DNA from 2 places in the Mediterraneibacter gnavus ATCC 29149 genome. Region 2 is predicted to be linked to the other one. Evidence: predicted binding sites of a transcription regulator. Region 2 holds the regulator's gene; the other holds the start of a gene.
What was found. Region 2 encodes HrcA, which represses chaperone genes, less so after heat shock. Its sites were predicted from a motif close to TGTTAGCACTCNNNNNNNNNGAGTGCTAACA; they were not measured.
Positions count from the first base shown of each region.

Region 1 (7,442 bases), 510 kb from region 2:
TATTATAACAAGCATTGTTTCAGACCGCAAGAGATATACTTTTTCGTTTCCTTTAATCCGTACCGCCTTTCGCCAGTGCATTCGCCACATCCTCTTTGAAATTCGCCCATGCCTCTTCATTTTCCACAAAGTATTTCGGACAATTTTTTCCGGTCACATCATAGTGGCGGATCACTGTATCCGCAGTCAGACTGTACTTTCTGCAAAGCCATGCGGTCAGCTGCACCATCGACTGATAGGTTTCTTCTGTAAACTTTCCTGTTTCGTCCGGATGACAGCATTCGATCGAAATGGTATCCTTATTCCGCTCGTTGGATGCATATGCCACCTCCCATGTGGGCACACACTGAATGATCTCTCCTTCCAGTCCCACGACAAAATTACTGCTTGCTGATGTCTCATGGGTGTCCTTAAGTCCTTCAAAATAATCTCTGTTCTCCTGTGCAGTAGAGCCCGGATTCGCCGTATAATGAATCACGATTCCTGTGATCCCGTCTGACTCGATTTCCGGTCTGGAGTACTCATTGATATCCAGAAGCTGTACATCAATCTCCGGTCTGGACGCATCCACATCCGCCCGCATCTCTCCTTGCTTTTTTGAGATGCATGACCTTAAGATCAGCACTATTGTCAATAACAGCAGCGCTGCCAGTCCGGCTCTTGCATAGAATACTTTCCTGTCACTTCTTCCCCGTCCATATCTTCTTCTTTTTCTTCTGTTGGATCTTATTTTCATCTGAACTCCTGATTTCAAAAATGCCGGAACAGTTTCCTGCTCCGGCACTCCTTCACTTTATTCATCTACACTGTAGTTAGGTGCTTCTTTTGTAATATGAATGTCATGTGGATGACTTTCTTTCAAGGATGCAGCTGAAATCTTAACAAACTGTCCGTTCTCTTTCAGTGCCTCAATATTTGCAGTTCCGCAGTATCCCATTCCTGCACGGAGGCCTCCCATGAGCTGGAATACGGTATCTTCTACTGTTCCTTTGTATGCAACACGTCCTTCCACACCTTCCGGAACTAATTTCTTTGCATCTGCCTGGAAGTAACGATCCTTGCTTCCGTTTTCCATAGCTGCGATAGATCCCATACCACGGTATACTTTGTATTTTCTTCCCTGGTATAATTCAAATGTTCCCGGGCTCTCGTCACATCCGGCAAAGATACTTCCCATCATACAAACATTCGCTCCTGCTGCAATCGCCTTTGTCATATCTCCGGAATACTTGATACCACCGTCTGCGATAACCGGAATTCCGTACTCTTTTGCCACTGCATAGCAGTCCATAACAGCTGTTACCTGTGGTACACCGATACCTGCAACCACACGAGTCGTACAGATTGATCCAGGTCCGATACCAACTTTTACGGCATCCACACCGGCTTCGATCAAGGCTCTTGTCGCCTCCCCTGTAGCAACATTTCCTGCAATGACCGGAAGATTTGGATATTTTTCTTTGACCATACGCACTGTGCGCAGAACATTCTCAGAATGTCCATGTGCAGAGTCCATCACGATCACGTCTACCTTCGCATTCACCAGCGCCTCTACACGCTCCAGACAGTTTGCTGTGATTCCGATCGCCGCTCCGCAGAGAAGTCTTCCCTGACCGTCTTTCGCTGACAGTGGATATTTGATCTGTTTCTCAATGTCTTTGATCGTGATCAGACCTTTTAAATTTCCATCTTTGTCCACGATCGGAAGTTTTTCTTTTCTTGCCTTTGCAAGGATCTTCTTTGCATCTTCCAGTGTGATTCCTTCCGGTGCTGTGATCAGCCCTTCTGAAGTCATGGATTCTTTTATTTTCTTAGAGAAATCTTCCTCAAATTTCAAATCACGGTTTGTAATAATTCCAACCAGCTTTTTCCCTTCTGTGATCGGCACTCCGGAAATTCTGAATTTTGCCATCAGATCATTGGCGTCCGCCAGTGTATGATCCGGAGAAAGAGAAAACGGATCTGTGATAACCCCATTCTCTGATCTCTTTACTTTGTCTACCTCTTCTGCCTGCTGCTCGATCGTCATGTTTTTATGAATGATACCGATTCCTCCCTGACGTGCCATGGCGATCGCCATGCGGTGCTCAGTAACTGTATCCATACCAGCACTCATCATCGGAATGTTCAGTTTAATCGTCTTTGTCAGATATGTGGATAAGTCCACCTGATTTGGAATGACCTGTGAATATGCCGGTACTAACAGGACATCGTCAAATGTAATACCTTCTCCGATTATTTTTCCCATGATTTATTTCCTCTCTTTCTCTAATATGTATGTCCATAGATTATCTGTTATGGTACAAAAATTCCCACCACTTGTCAAGCCTATTCCCACTTACAATTTATTTTTATCCTGATTTATTTTAACTCCCATTATTAAGCAATACTTATAGATAATGTCTCATTCATAATTTTTACATAATTTCTCAGTTTTTCTATAATTCTTTTGTCTATTACTGCCGAAATCCCGAAAATAAAAAAAGAGCCCCGGGTATCTGTATCAAAACAGATATCCGGGAAACCTCTTATCATTACATCATTCCCATTCCACCAGGTGCTGCCGGCATTGCCGGTGTCTCTTCTTTAATCGTAGAAACAACAGATTCTGTTGTCAGCAGAGTAGATGCAACACTGTTTGCATTCTGCAGTGCGCTTCTTGTCACTTTGGCAGGATCCAGAATTCCTTCACTTACCATATCTACATATTCTTCTTTGTAAGCATCAAATCCGACTCCAGGTTCTGATTCTCTTACTTTATTGATGATCACTGCACCTTCCAGACCTGCATTTGTTGCAATATGGAACAATGGAGCCTCCAGAGCTTTCAGGATGATATTCGCACCTGTCTTCTCATCACCTTCCAGAGTCTCTGCAAGTTTTGCAACTTCTTTAGAAGCATGGATATATGCAGATCCACCGCCTGCGATGATACCTTCCTCTACTGCTGCTCTTGTCGCATTGAGTGCATCTTCCATACGCAGTTTTGCTTCTTTCATCTCAGTTTCTGTCGCTGCTCCCACACGAATCACTGCAACACCGCCTGCCAGTTTTGCAAGTCTTTCCTGTAATTTTTCTCTGTCAAATTCAGATGTTGTCTCCTCGATCTGTTTTTTGATCTGAGCCACTCTGTCTTCGATTGCTTTCTTATCTCCGCATCCGTCAACAATGACTGTGTTCTCTTTCTGAACTTTTACAGATTTTGCACGTCCGAGCAGGTCCATTGTTGCTTCTTTCAGGTCCATTCCAAGTTCATCGGAAATTACCTGTCCGCCTGTCAGGATTGCAATATCATTGAGCATTTCTTTTCTTCTATCTCCGTATCCAGGAGCTTTTACTGCAACAACATTAAATGTTCCGCGCAGTTTGTTTACGATCAGAGTTGTAAGAGCTTCTCCTTCAATATCCTCTGCAATGATCAGAAGTCTTGCTCCTGACTGTACGATCTGCTCCAGCAATGGAAGGAGATCCTGAATATTGGAAATCTTCTTATCTGTGATCAGGATGTACGGATCATCCAGAACTGCTTCCATCTTCTCCATATCTGTCGCCATATATGCAGAAATATATCCGCGGTCAAACTGCATACCTTCTACCAGATCCAGCTCTGTCTGCATTGTCTTGGATTCTTCGATCGTGATAACACCATCTTTGGAAACTTTCTCCATTGCATCTGCAACCATATTTCCAACCGCTTCATCACCGGAAGATACTGCTGCAACTTTTGCGATCTGGTCTTTTCCTGTTACCTGACGGCTCATATTTGCAATTGCTTCCACTGCTGCATCTGTCGCTTTTTTCATACCTTTACGCAGTACGATCGGGTTTGCTCCTGCTGCAAGGTTCTTCATTCCTTCATTTACCATTGCCTGTGCCAGAACAGTCGCTGTTGTTGTTCCGTCTCCGGCCACATCGTTTGTCTTCGCTGCAACTTCACGGATGAGCTGTGCTCCCATATTTTCAAATCCATCTTCCAGTTCGATTTCTTTTGCGATCGTCACACCGTCATTTGTGATCAATGGTGTTCCGAACGATTTATCCAGAACAACGTTTCTTCCTTTTGGTCCCAAAGTTACTCTTACAGTATCTGCAAGCTGGTTTACACCTTTTTCCAGAGCGGCTCTTGCCTCTGCTCCATATTTAATTTCCTTTGCCATTTTCATTCACACTCCTGTTATACTTCGTCTGTTGACTGTTTCCAAAAAATTGTCTCTTTCTTCTATTTTACAACTGCAAGGATATCATTCTGTTTTACGATAATGTACTCTTCTCCATCCAGCTCTACATCTGTTCCTGCATATTTGGAATAGATTACTTTATCTCCTACAGCTACCTGCATTGTCACTTCTTTCCCGTCTACCATTCCACCAGGTCCGACTGCAATTACCTCTGCTTCCTGTGGTTTTTCTTTTGCCTGACCAGGCAAAACGATTCCTGACTTTGTTGTCTCTTCTGCTTCTAATTGCTTTAATACGATTTTATCGCCTAATGGTACTAATTTCATGGTAAATCCTCCTTATTTTATACGTTATTAGCACTCGTTCATATCGAGTGCTAAACCTCATGAATATAAAATAGCACTCTGTTTTCTATTTGTCAACAGAGATTCAAAAATTTTATATTTAGTTTATTTTCTTTTTACAGGTCCTTTCATATCCGAAATTGTATAGAATCCATTCTCAATATGAAAGACCAAAATTTTCCCGTGTTCACACTGATATCGCTCCTGTACCACGCCCGTGCAGAACAAAAGCTCTGTCCTTGTGGAAATATAGCACTGATACTTTGCATCCAGCGAGATTGCTGTCAGATCGTCCTCCTTTAATTGTAAGTATATGTAATCCTCTTCCATATCATAACGAAAAACCTGACAGTGATGTGTCTCATCATCCAGGATCGCATCTGCCGCGATCACTTTCTCCATCTGAAGATCTACTGCATTGCCTTCATACATGTTCTTTTCCTCCTGCTCTTCTTACCTGTAGTCAGAGAAAGGGCATCAGCTTGCTGATACCCTTTTATCTTCTGTACGATTTTTACAAACGTTCTTTTTTGATCTTTTCCAATTCGGTAAAGACATAGTCATTCAACACCTTAATGTATGTTCCCTTCATTCCGGAGGAACGGGATTCGATCACTCCGGCACTCTCAAATTTTCGAAGTGCATTGACGATCACGGATCTTGTGATTCCTACACGGTCTGCAATCTTGCTTGCCACCAGAATTCCCTCTGTTCCATCCAACTCTTCAAAAATATGAATGATCGCCTCCAGTTCAGAGAATGAAAGTGTGCTGATCGCTGACTGTACGATATGTTCCTTTCTCGTCTCCTCTGCACTCTCCTCATTCACAGACCGGAGCATCTCCAGTCCGACAACTGCTGTCCCATACTCACTTAAGATGATATCATCAATGGAATACAACTCATTCTGCTTATAAATAAAGAGTGTTCCAAGGCGTTCTCCCGCAATATCAATGGGGACGATAATTGCCTGATATCCCTGCACTTTTTCCGATGAAAAACCAAGTGTCTCCAAATTCACATTCTCTTTGGTAGAAAGTACATTGAGCAGACGCTCATTGAGCATCTCATCGATATGCGCTCCCACAGACTCTACAATCAGTTCATTGATTGCATCTACATGCGCACTTTTGCTGACTCCGAGGATCTTTCCTTTTTTACTGACTACCAGGACATTGGAGTTCAGGATCTCTGTGAGGACAGCACAAATATCATTAAACACCACTTTGCTGGAATTATTATTATGCAATAATTTATTTATTTTTCTTGTCTTATCTAATAACTGTACGCTCATCCGTCTCCTCCAGACTTAATTGTATATACAACTCGTTCCTATTCAATAGACACCCTCATGTTATCATACAATTCACGAATTTTCAATGAAATTGTTGCAATTTCCTCTTGTTTAAAAATGTCAACATTAAATTCGACATTTTTTCATGTTTTTATCGTTTTGCCGTTTTGCACAATACGCAGCCTGTTTTATTGTGTATTTTCACTTTTAGACAGCGCAGTAGTAAGGCTGCCACTGCTGCCAGCCTCTCACGCTCCCTGTATCCGTTGTTATGCAAGCTGCTTTACCTCTTCCTTGAATAATTCCCCCGCTGAATGGTAGCCATGTATTTTGCGTGGGTATCCGTTTATCCAGTTCTCTATACTCTCTACCTCTTCCTCTGTCCTGTCGTCAAAATTTGTGCCTTTCGGTATCTTCCGGCGTATCATCTTATTTGTTACCTCATTCGTGCCACGTTCCCAGCTACTATAAGGGTGGCAGTAATATACCTTTGTCCGCTTTTCTCCCTCGTTGATAATAGAACGCTGTAAGCCCTCTGCATCTGCAAACTCGCTGCCGTTGTCTACTGTGATTGTCTTAAATACCCGCTTAAACATATCAGCGCCCCATTTTCTTTCTAATCTATCCAGTGCCGCTACTACTGCCTCGTCTGTATGGTCTGGCAGTTTAAATATAATCTCGTTTCTGGTTTTCCGCTCTGTCAGTACCAGCAAGGTATTTTTTGACTTTCCCCGCTTACCTAAAACGCTGTCCATTTCCCAGTTTCCGAACTCTTCCCGTGTATCTATCTCTTTCGGGCGTTTGTCTATACTCTCTCCTGCTGCCGCCCTTTTCTGTTGCCTCTGTACTTTCTTATAATTTCTCTTCTTATTCTTCTTTACTGGCAAATTCTTATTAGACAGCTTAAGGAAAATACCCTTATCAATATAGCTGTATAAGGTCGTTACGCATACTGTTACGGAAAAGTCCCCCTCTTTCCCCTGTGCTTTCAATTCTCCCAGTACCGCAGCTGGGCTGTAATCTTCATTTACTATTTTATCCTCTATATAATTAGCGTATGCAATATCGTTTCCTATTTTAAGTTGTGTACCCCTTGCCTTTAAATTTTCCTCTGCTTTCATTTGTGCCTTGTTTGGGCTATAACTTAATGTTTCTGTATAGTCGCTATTTCTGTGCATATATTCCCCTCTCTTAAGCTCATTGTATATAGTGCTGCGGTGTACGCCCAGCTGTTCTGCTATCTCTATCACGCTATGCCCTGCTTTTTTCAATGCCTCAATACTTATACGGTCTGTCCATGTCAGCTGTCGGCTGCCTTTCTTATTCGCCATTTCTGCTACCTCTCTTTCGTTCCTGTTCTTTCCCCATATACGACGAAAAGCCGCAAACTCTTTTACAAGTCTGCGGCTTATGCCTTTACCTATTTACAACACTTTTTACAAGCGGTGTATTTCTTCTTTGCTTGGCTTAGCGGTATGCTCTTTGGGTTTTTCATTCCCGAACAGTTAGGCTTACTATGGTATTTTTTGTTGCTACGGTCTACATATACTGTAGTTTCTCCCGTATGCTGGCTTACGCTGGGCGTTGCGTCCTCGATTACGTCAAGCTCTATATTGCACCCGAACG
Region 1 is NZ_CP043051.1:2,144,506-2,151,947, reverse strand. It holds gene FXV78_RS10550 (peptidoglycan recognition protein family protein) at 53-736, opposite strand; gene guaB (IMP dehydrogenase) at 794-2,248, opposite strand; gene groL (chaperonin GroEL) at 2,535-4,157, opposite strand; gene FXV78_RS10535 (co-chaperone GroES) at 4,220-4,504, opposite strand; gene FXV78_RS10530 (hypothetical protein) at 4,628-4,954, opposite strand; gene codY (GTP-sensing pleiotropic transcriptional regulator CodY) at 5,037-5,816, opposite strand; gene FXV78_RS10520 (IS30 family transposase) at 6,086-7,147, opposite strand; gene FXV78_RS10515 (hypothetical protein) at 7,237-7,442, opposite strand, start outside.
Region 1: FXV78_RS10535 (co-chaperone GroES) is a predicted target of HrcA. The motif match lies at 4,530-4,560, and genes of this name have one in related genera.

Region 2 (7,442 bases):
AAACGTTTTCCAGAGCGCAGCTCATGGACGAGTTCTGGGGTGTGGAGACAGATACCAGTCTGAGGGCTGTGGATGTTTATGTTACAAAACTCAGAGATAAACTGTCAGCCTGTGACGGATTTAAGATTGTGACAGTCCGCGGGCTTGGATACAAGGTGGTGCTGCAATGAAAGAACGAGAGGAACAAAGGGGAAAAGTAAAGCAAAGTTTATTTCCGGTTTCTTTATTTGGAATCTATATTGGGGTTCTGTTTCTGATGTCGGGGATACATACCGGACTGATCGTGTTTATGAATTCGGCAGGCTGGAATAAAGCGGTGATGACCGTGGTGCCGATGTGTTACTGGGGAATGGTTGCCATGGGACTGACGCTGTTTACCAGATGGAAGGTAAAAAGAACCTACGAAGAACCACTGTATAAAATGGCAGAGGCTACCAGAAAAGTGGCGAACGGAGATTTTTCCGTCTATGTACCTACATTTCATACAATGGAGAAACGGGATTATCTGGATGTCATGATTCTGGATTTTAATAAGATGGTGGAAGAACTAGGGAGCATTGAAACGCTGAAAACAGATTTTGTGTCAAATGTTTCTCATGAGATGAAAACACCGCTTTCTATTATTAAAAATTATGCGGAACTTTTGCAGAGGGATGCGTTGTCGGAGGAACAGCGCAGAGAATATGGGGAAGCCATTGAAAATACAGCAACGCGCCTGTCTGATCTGATCAGCAATATTTTAAAGCTGAATAAGCTGGAAAACCAGAAAATACAGCCGGAGGCAGAAGTGTATGATGTGTGCAGACAGTTATGTGACTGCATTCTGCAATATGAATCTGCCTGGGAGAAAAAAGAGATCGAGATGGAAGTAGAAATGGAGGATCGGGCAGAAATTTATGCGGATCAGGATCTGATGGAACTGGTGTGGAATAATCTGTTGTCTAATGCGGTCAAGTTTACCGAGCTGGGTGGTGTGATCACGGTTCGTCAGCTGTCGGATGAGCAGGGGGTGACAATTTCTGTATCGGATACCGGCTGTGGTATGAGCAAAAATACCATGAAACATATATTTGATAAATTTTATCAGGGAGACACATCTCATTCCAAAGAGGGAAACGGACTGGGGATGGCAATGGTAAAACGGGTGCTGGAGCTTATGGATGGGGAGATTCAGGTCTTAAGCGAAGAAAAACAGGGCAGTACGTTTATTGTGACACTGCCCATGGCGGGAAAGGAGTTTGGTCAGTTATGAAAAAGACAGAAAAGCCACAGAGAAATTTTGTGGCATATGAATATAAAGAAGTGAGTGCAAACAGCAGTCAGGCCTCCTTTTTGTTAGATGGATATGAGAATTTTGGGTGGGAACCGAATGACAATCTGCCGCAGAGCAGCCAGAGTCGTCATCCGGGGGCGGAGAAGATGATGACTCTGCGATTGAAACGTGATCGGAAAATTGTAAATAAAACGGAGCTTACAAGGCTGCAGCGAAACTTTGAAGCCTGTGTCCGGGAAATTCAGTCGCTGGAAAACAGTAAGACATCGAAAGCGACAATATGGGCGCTGGCAGCAGGAGTGATCGGAACTGCTTTTATTGCATGTTCTACGTTTGCGGTGACAGCAGTTCCGCCGAAAATCCTTTTGTGTATTATTTTTGCGATTCCCGGATTTCTGGGATGGATCCTGCCGTATTTCCTTTATAAGAAAATTGTGAGAAACCAGACGGAAAAACTGACGCCGATGATCGAAGCGAAGTATGATGAGATTTATGAGATTTGCGAAAAAGGAAATAAGCTGTTGTATTAGAAGTGAAAAAAGTACAGGGTTATAAATTGGAAACAAGGGGAAATATAAAAAGTATAAAGAATATATAAACATGGTTGACAAATACAGACCATGGTGCTATCTTAATATACGGAAGGTGTTAGCACTCAAAACAAAGGAGTGCTAATAAGAAAAACCTCAGGTGAGAGAAAGGAAGGTCTGATGGGATTGAATACAGAACTTGGCGAGCGTAAGCTCACGATTTTAAAAGCGATTATCCAAAACTATCTGGAGACCGGAGAGCCTGTTGGTTCCCGAACACTTTCCAAATACACGGATTTGAATTTGAGTTCTGCGACGATACGCAACGAGATGGCTGATCTGGAGGATCTGGGATACATTTTCCAGCCGCACACTTCGGCAGGAAGGATTCCTTCCGACAAAGGCTACCGCTTATATGTGGATATGCTGATGGAGGAGAAGGAGCACGAGATTACAGAGTTGCGTAACACGATGCTTGAAAAATCCGATAAAGTGGATCAGGTGCTGAAGCAGGCTGCGAAAGTGCTTGCTGTGAATACCAATTATGCAACGATGGTTTCCGCTCCTGTGAACAGCCGGAACACATTGAAGTTCATTCAGCTTTCACAGGTGGATCAGGAACAGATTGTGGCAGTGATCGTGATGAATGGAAACGTGATCAAGAACAAGATCATACAGGTTGGTGAGGTGCTTGCCAGTGAGACGCTTCTGAAGCTGAATATGCTTTTGAATACAACACTCAACGGCATGTCGATCGAACAGATCAATCTTGGTCTGATCGCACGATTGAAGGAGCAGGCAGGAATCCACAGCCGGGTGATCAGTGATGTGCTGGATGCCGTGGCGGAGATTATTCATGTAGATGATGATATGGAGATCTACACGAGTGGTGCGACGAACATTTTCAAATATCCGGAGCTGAGCGATAAGCAGAGTGCTCAGGAGATTATCAGTGCATTTGAAGAGAAGCAGCAGCTGGCGGATCTGGTGACAGAGACACTGGCAAGTGAAGAAAATCACGGGATTCAGGTCTACATTGGGGATGAGACTCCGGTCAAGACAATGAAAGACTGCAGCGTCGTAACAGCAACCTACGAATTGGGAGAAGGCATGAAAGGTACGATCGGTATCATCGGTCCCAAGCGTATGGATTACGAACATGTCATGAAGACGCTGAAAACTCTGCAGAGCGAGTTGGATGCAATTTATTATAAAGACCCGGAAGAATAGGAAGGTGATTGCTGGTGGCAGAGAATATGAGTAAAGAAGAGATGGTCAAAGAAGCGGTGGAAGAAGCAAAAGCCAAAGCTTACAAAGAGGCCGAAGAACAGGACACAGAAGAGACTGTGGAAGAAGCAGCTGAAGAGGCTGCAGAGCCAACAGAAGAAACGGAGGGTTCTGAAGAGGGATCCGGTTTCATGAAGAAGTTTGGCAGAAAGAATAAAAAAGATAAAAAAGACGAGAAAATTGAGGAACTGACTGACAGACTCACTCGTCAGATGGCAGAGTTTGATAACTTCCGCAAGCGTACAGAAAAAGAAAAATCTCAGATGTACGAAATCGGTGCGAAAGATATCATAGAAAAGATTCTTCCGGTTGTGGATAACTTCGAAAGAGGAATCGCAGCTGTACCGGAGGAAGAAAAGTCCAACCCGTTTGCAGAAGGAATGGAGAAGATTTACAAACAGCTGATGACTACACTCGAAGAGATTGGCGTAAAACCGATTGAAGCGGTTGGCCAGGAATTTGATCCGGATTTTCACAATGCAGTGATGCATGTAGAAGATGAAGAAGTTGGAGAGAATATCATTACAGAAGAATTCCAGAAGGGTTATCTGTACAGAGACAGTGTAGTAAGACATAGTATGGTAAAAGTGGCAAACTAATAAGGAGGAAATAATCATGGGAAAAATCATTGGTATTGATTTAGGAACAACAAACAGCTGTGTAGCTGTTATGGAAGGTGGACAGCCAACAGTTATCGCCAACACAGAAGGAGCAAGAACAACACCATCTGTAGTTGCATTTACAAAAACAGGAGAACGTCTGGTAGGAGAGCCTGCAAAACGTCAGGCAGTTACCAATGCAGACAAGACAATCTCTTCTATCAAAAGAGAGATGGGTACAGATTATAAAGTAGCGATCGATGATAAAAAATATTCTCCACAGGAGATTTCTGCAATGATCCTTCAGAAACTGAAAGCAGACGCAGAAGGATATCTTGGAGAGAAAGTAACAGAAGCAGTTATTACAGTGCCGGCTTATTTCAACGATGCACAGCGTCAGGCAACAAAGGATGCAGGTAAGATCGCAGGTCTGGATGTAAAACGTATCATCAACGAGCCAACAGCAGCAGCACTTGCTTATGGACTTGACAACGAAAAAGAGCAGAAGATCATGGTATATGACCTTGGTGGTGGTACATTCGACGTTTCCATCATTGAGATCGGAGACGGAGTTATTGAAGTATTATCTACAGCAGGTAACAACAGACTTGGTGGAGATGACTTTGACCAGAAGATCACAGACTATATGCTGGCTGATTTCAAGGCAAAAGAAGGAGTAGACTTGTCAACAGACAAGATGGCTCTTCAGAGACTGAAAGAAGCAGCAGAGAAAGCGAAAAAAGAACTTTCTTCTGCAACAACAACAAACATCAACCTTCCGTTCATCACAGCAACAGCTGAAGGACCGAAGCATTTTGATATGAACCTGACAAGAGCAAAATTTGACGAGCTGACACATGATCTTGTTGAAAAAACAGCAGAGCCAGTAACACGTGCGCTTTCTGATGCAGGAATCACAGCAGCAGAATTAGGTCAGGTACTTCTTGTAGGTGGTTCTACACGTATTCCGGCAGTACAGGAAGAAGTAAAACGCCTCACAGGAAAAGAGCCTAGCAAATCCTTGAACCCGGATGAATGTGTTGCTTTAGGAGCATCTGTTCAGGGTGGTAAACTTGCAGGAGATGCAGGTGCAGGAGATATCCTTCTTCTGGACGTAACTCCACTGTCACTGTCTATCGAGACAATGGGAGGAGTTGCTACAAGACTGATCGAGAGAAATACAACAATTCCTACAAAGAAGAGCCAGATCTTCTCTACAGCAGCAGATAATCAGACAGCAGTTGATATCAACGTTGTACAGGGAGAAAGACAATTCGCAAGAGACAACAAGTCCCTCGGACAGTTCAGACTGGATGGAATTCCTCCGGCTCCACGTGGAATCCCGCAGATCGAGGTTACATTCGATATCGACGCAAATGGTATCGTAAATGTATCTGCAAAAGATCTGGGAACAGGAAAAGAACAGCATATTACAATTACAGCAGGATCTAATATGTCCGATGCAGATATCGACAAAGCAGTCAAAGAAGCTGCTGAATTCGAAGCACAGGATAAGAAGAGAAAAGAAGCGATCGATACAAGAAACGAAGCTGATGCGATGGTATTCCAGACAGAAAAAGCACTCAAAGAAGTGGGAGACAAACTGGATGCAGCAGATAAATCTTCTGTAGAAGCTGATGTACAGGCGCTCAAGGATATCCTTGCAAAATCTACACCGGAAGATACATCCGATGCACAGGTTGCTGAGATCAAAGCAGCAAAAGACAAACTGATGGAAAGTGCACAGAAACTGTTCACAAAGATGTATGAGCAGGCAGGTGCAGCAGGAGCAGGGGCTGCAGGCGGACCGACACCGGAGGCTGGTCCTGCACCGGAAGGATTCCAGGGAGATGACGTAGTAGACGGAGATTACAAAGAAGTTTAAGAGATCAATCTGACGGGAGAGAGCACTCTTTTTCCGGAGTCTGGAAGGCATGTCTTTCAGGCTCCGGCGGTGTGCCCTCGCCTGTTTGGTTATGAGTTGGATCAAGGATGAAAGGTAGATTATTATGGCGGAGTCAAAAAGAGATTATTACGAGGTGCTTGGTGTAAGCAAGGATGCTGACGATGCTGCGATCAAAAAGGCGTATCGTGCACTGGCGAAGAAGTACCATCCGGATATGAATCCGGGCGATGCCGAAGCAGAAAAGAAATTCAAAGAAGCATCCGAAGCCTATGCGGTACTGAGTGATGCTGAAAAACGTCGTCAGTACGACCAGTTCGGTCATGCTGCGTTTGAAGGCGGCGCAGGCGGTGCTGGCGGATTTGGAGGCTTTGACTTCAACGGCGCAGATTTTGGAGATATTTTCGGAGACATTTTCGGCGATTTGTTTGGCGGCGGCGGAAGAAGAGGCGGTCGTGCGAACAATGGCCCGATGAAAGGCGCGAATATTCGAAAGAGCATCCGTATTACATTTGAGGAAGCTGTGTTTGGCTGCAAGAAAGAACTGGAAGTGATTTTAAAAGATCCATGTACGACATGTGGAGGAACAGGTGCAAAACCGGGGACTTCTCCGGAGACGTGTCCGAAGTGTGGAGGAAAAGGTCAGGTTGTCTATACGAGTCAGTCTTTCTTCGGAACGGTACAGAACGTCCAGACCTGTCCGAACTGTGGTGGTTCCGGTAAGGTGATCAAGGAAAAATGTACATCCTGCTCCGGAACAGGATACACTTCAAGTAAGAAGAAGATTGAAGTGACCATTCCTGCAGGAATTGACAACGGACAGAGTGTACGCATCCGCGAAAAAGGAGAGCCGGGTACAAACGGAGGTCCGAGAGGAGATCTTCTGGTCGAGGTGAACGTATCCAGACATCCGATCTTCCAGCGTCAGGATATGCACATTTTCTCAACAGTGCCGATTTCATTTGCACAGGCAGCACTCGGTGGAGATGTGAAGATTCAGACTGTGGACGGAGCGGTGATCTACAATGTTAAGCCAGGTACAAAGACCGATACAAAGGTACGATTAAAAGGCAAGGGAGTCCCGTCCCTGAGAAATTCCGCAGTGCGTGGAGATCACTATGTGACACTGGTGATCCAGACGCCGGAAAAACTCAGTGCAGAGGCAAAAGAGGCACTGCGCAGATTTGATGAACTGAGTGGAAACTCACTGCATCAAAATGACAGTAATCCGGAAAAAAGCGAGAAAAAAACCAAAAGAAAAGGTTTCATGGATAAAGTAAAAGAAGCCTTTGAAGGGGAAGATTAAAATTCAGAATGAAGCCAGGCAGAGACAGTCTCATAGAGAGGCTGTCTCTGCTTGTTTCATGCCTGCAAATACGATAACAGATCGCTCTCCCAGCAAAACAGTCTGTCCTGCAGTCGGCATATCGTTCCCGGAAAATGTCTGATGCAGCAAGTCCCCGGTATTGACTGCAATCTTCCAGACATAACCGTTTGGAAGGGATGGGAGCACAAGTTGTTTTGCAATCCAGTGTGCGTTGACCGCAAGAAATACAAGATCTTCCTGTCCGGTCTTTTCATCAAATCCTGAGAACATCACGCAGGCAGTGTGAGAATCTGAGGAAGGAACAGGCGGCTCTGGGGTAAGTCTGTGGCTGCTCATGGAAGGGTATGAGGTGTAGCTCGGCTCCAGATCTCTGCGGATGGATGGGTGCTGTTTACGAAATGCGATCATATATTGAAAGAACGCAAACAGGGCCTGATTTTTGGACAGCAGACTCCAGTCCAGCCAGGAGATTTCGTTATCCTGACAGTATGGATTGTTGTTGCCAAATCGTGTATCTGCAAAT
Region 2 is NZ_CP043051.1:2,651,166-2,658,607, forward strand. It holds gene FXV78_RS13125 (response regulator transcription factor) at 1-170, shown strand, start outside; gene FXV78_RS13130 (HAMP domain-containing sensor histidine kinase) at 167-1,252, shown strand; gene FXV78_RS13135 (hypothetical protein) at 1,249-1,803, shown strand; gene hrcA (heat-inducible transcriptional repressor HrcA) at 1,984-3,033, shown strand; gene grpE (nucleotide exchange factor GrpE) at 3,060-3,689, shown strand; gene dnaK (molecular chaperone DnaK) at 3,706-5,574, shown strand; gene dnaJ (molecular chaperone DnaJ) at 5,699-6,898, shown strand; gene FXV78_RS13160 (hypothetical protein) at 6,929-7,442, opposite strand, start outside.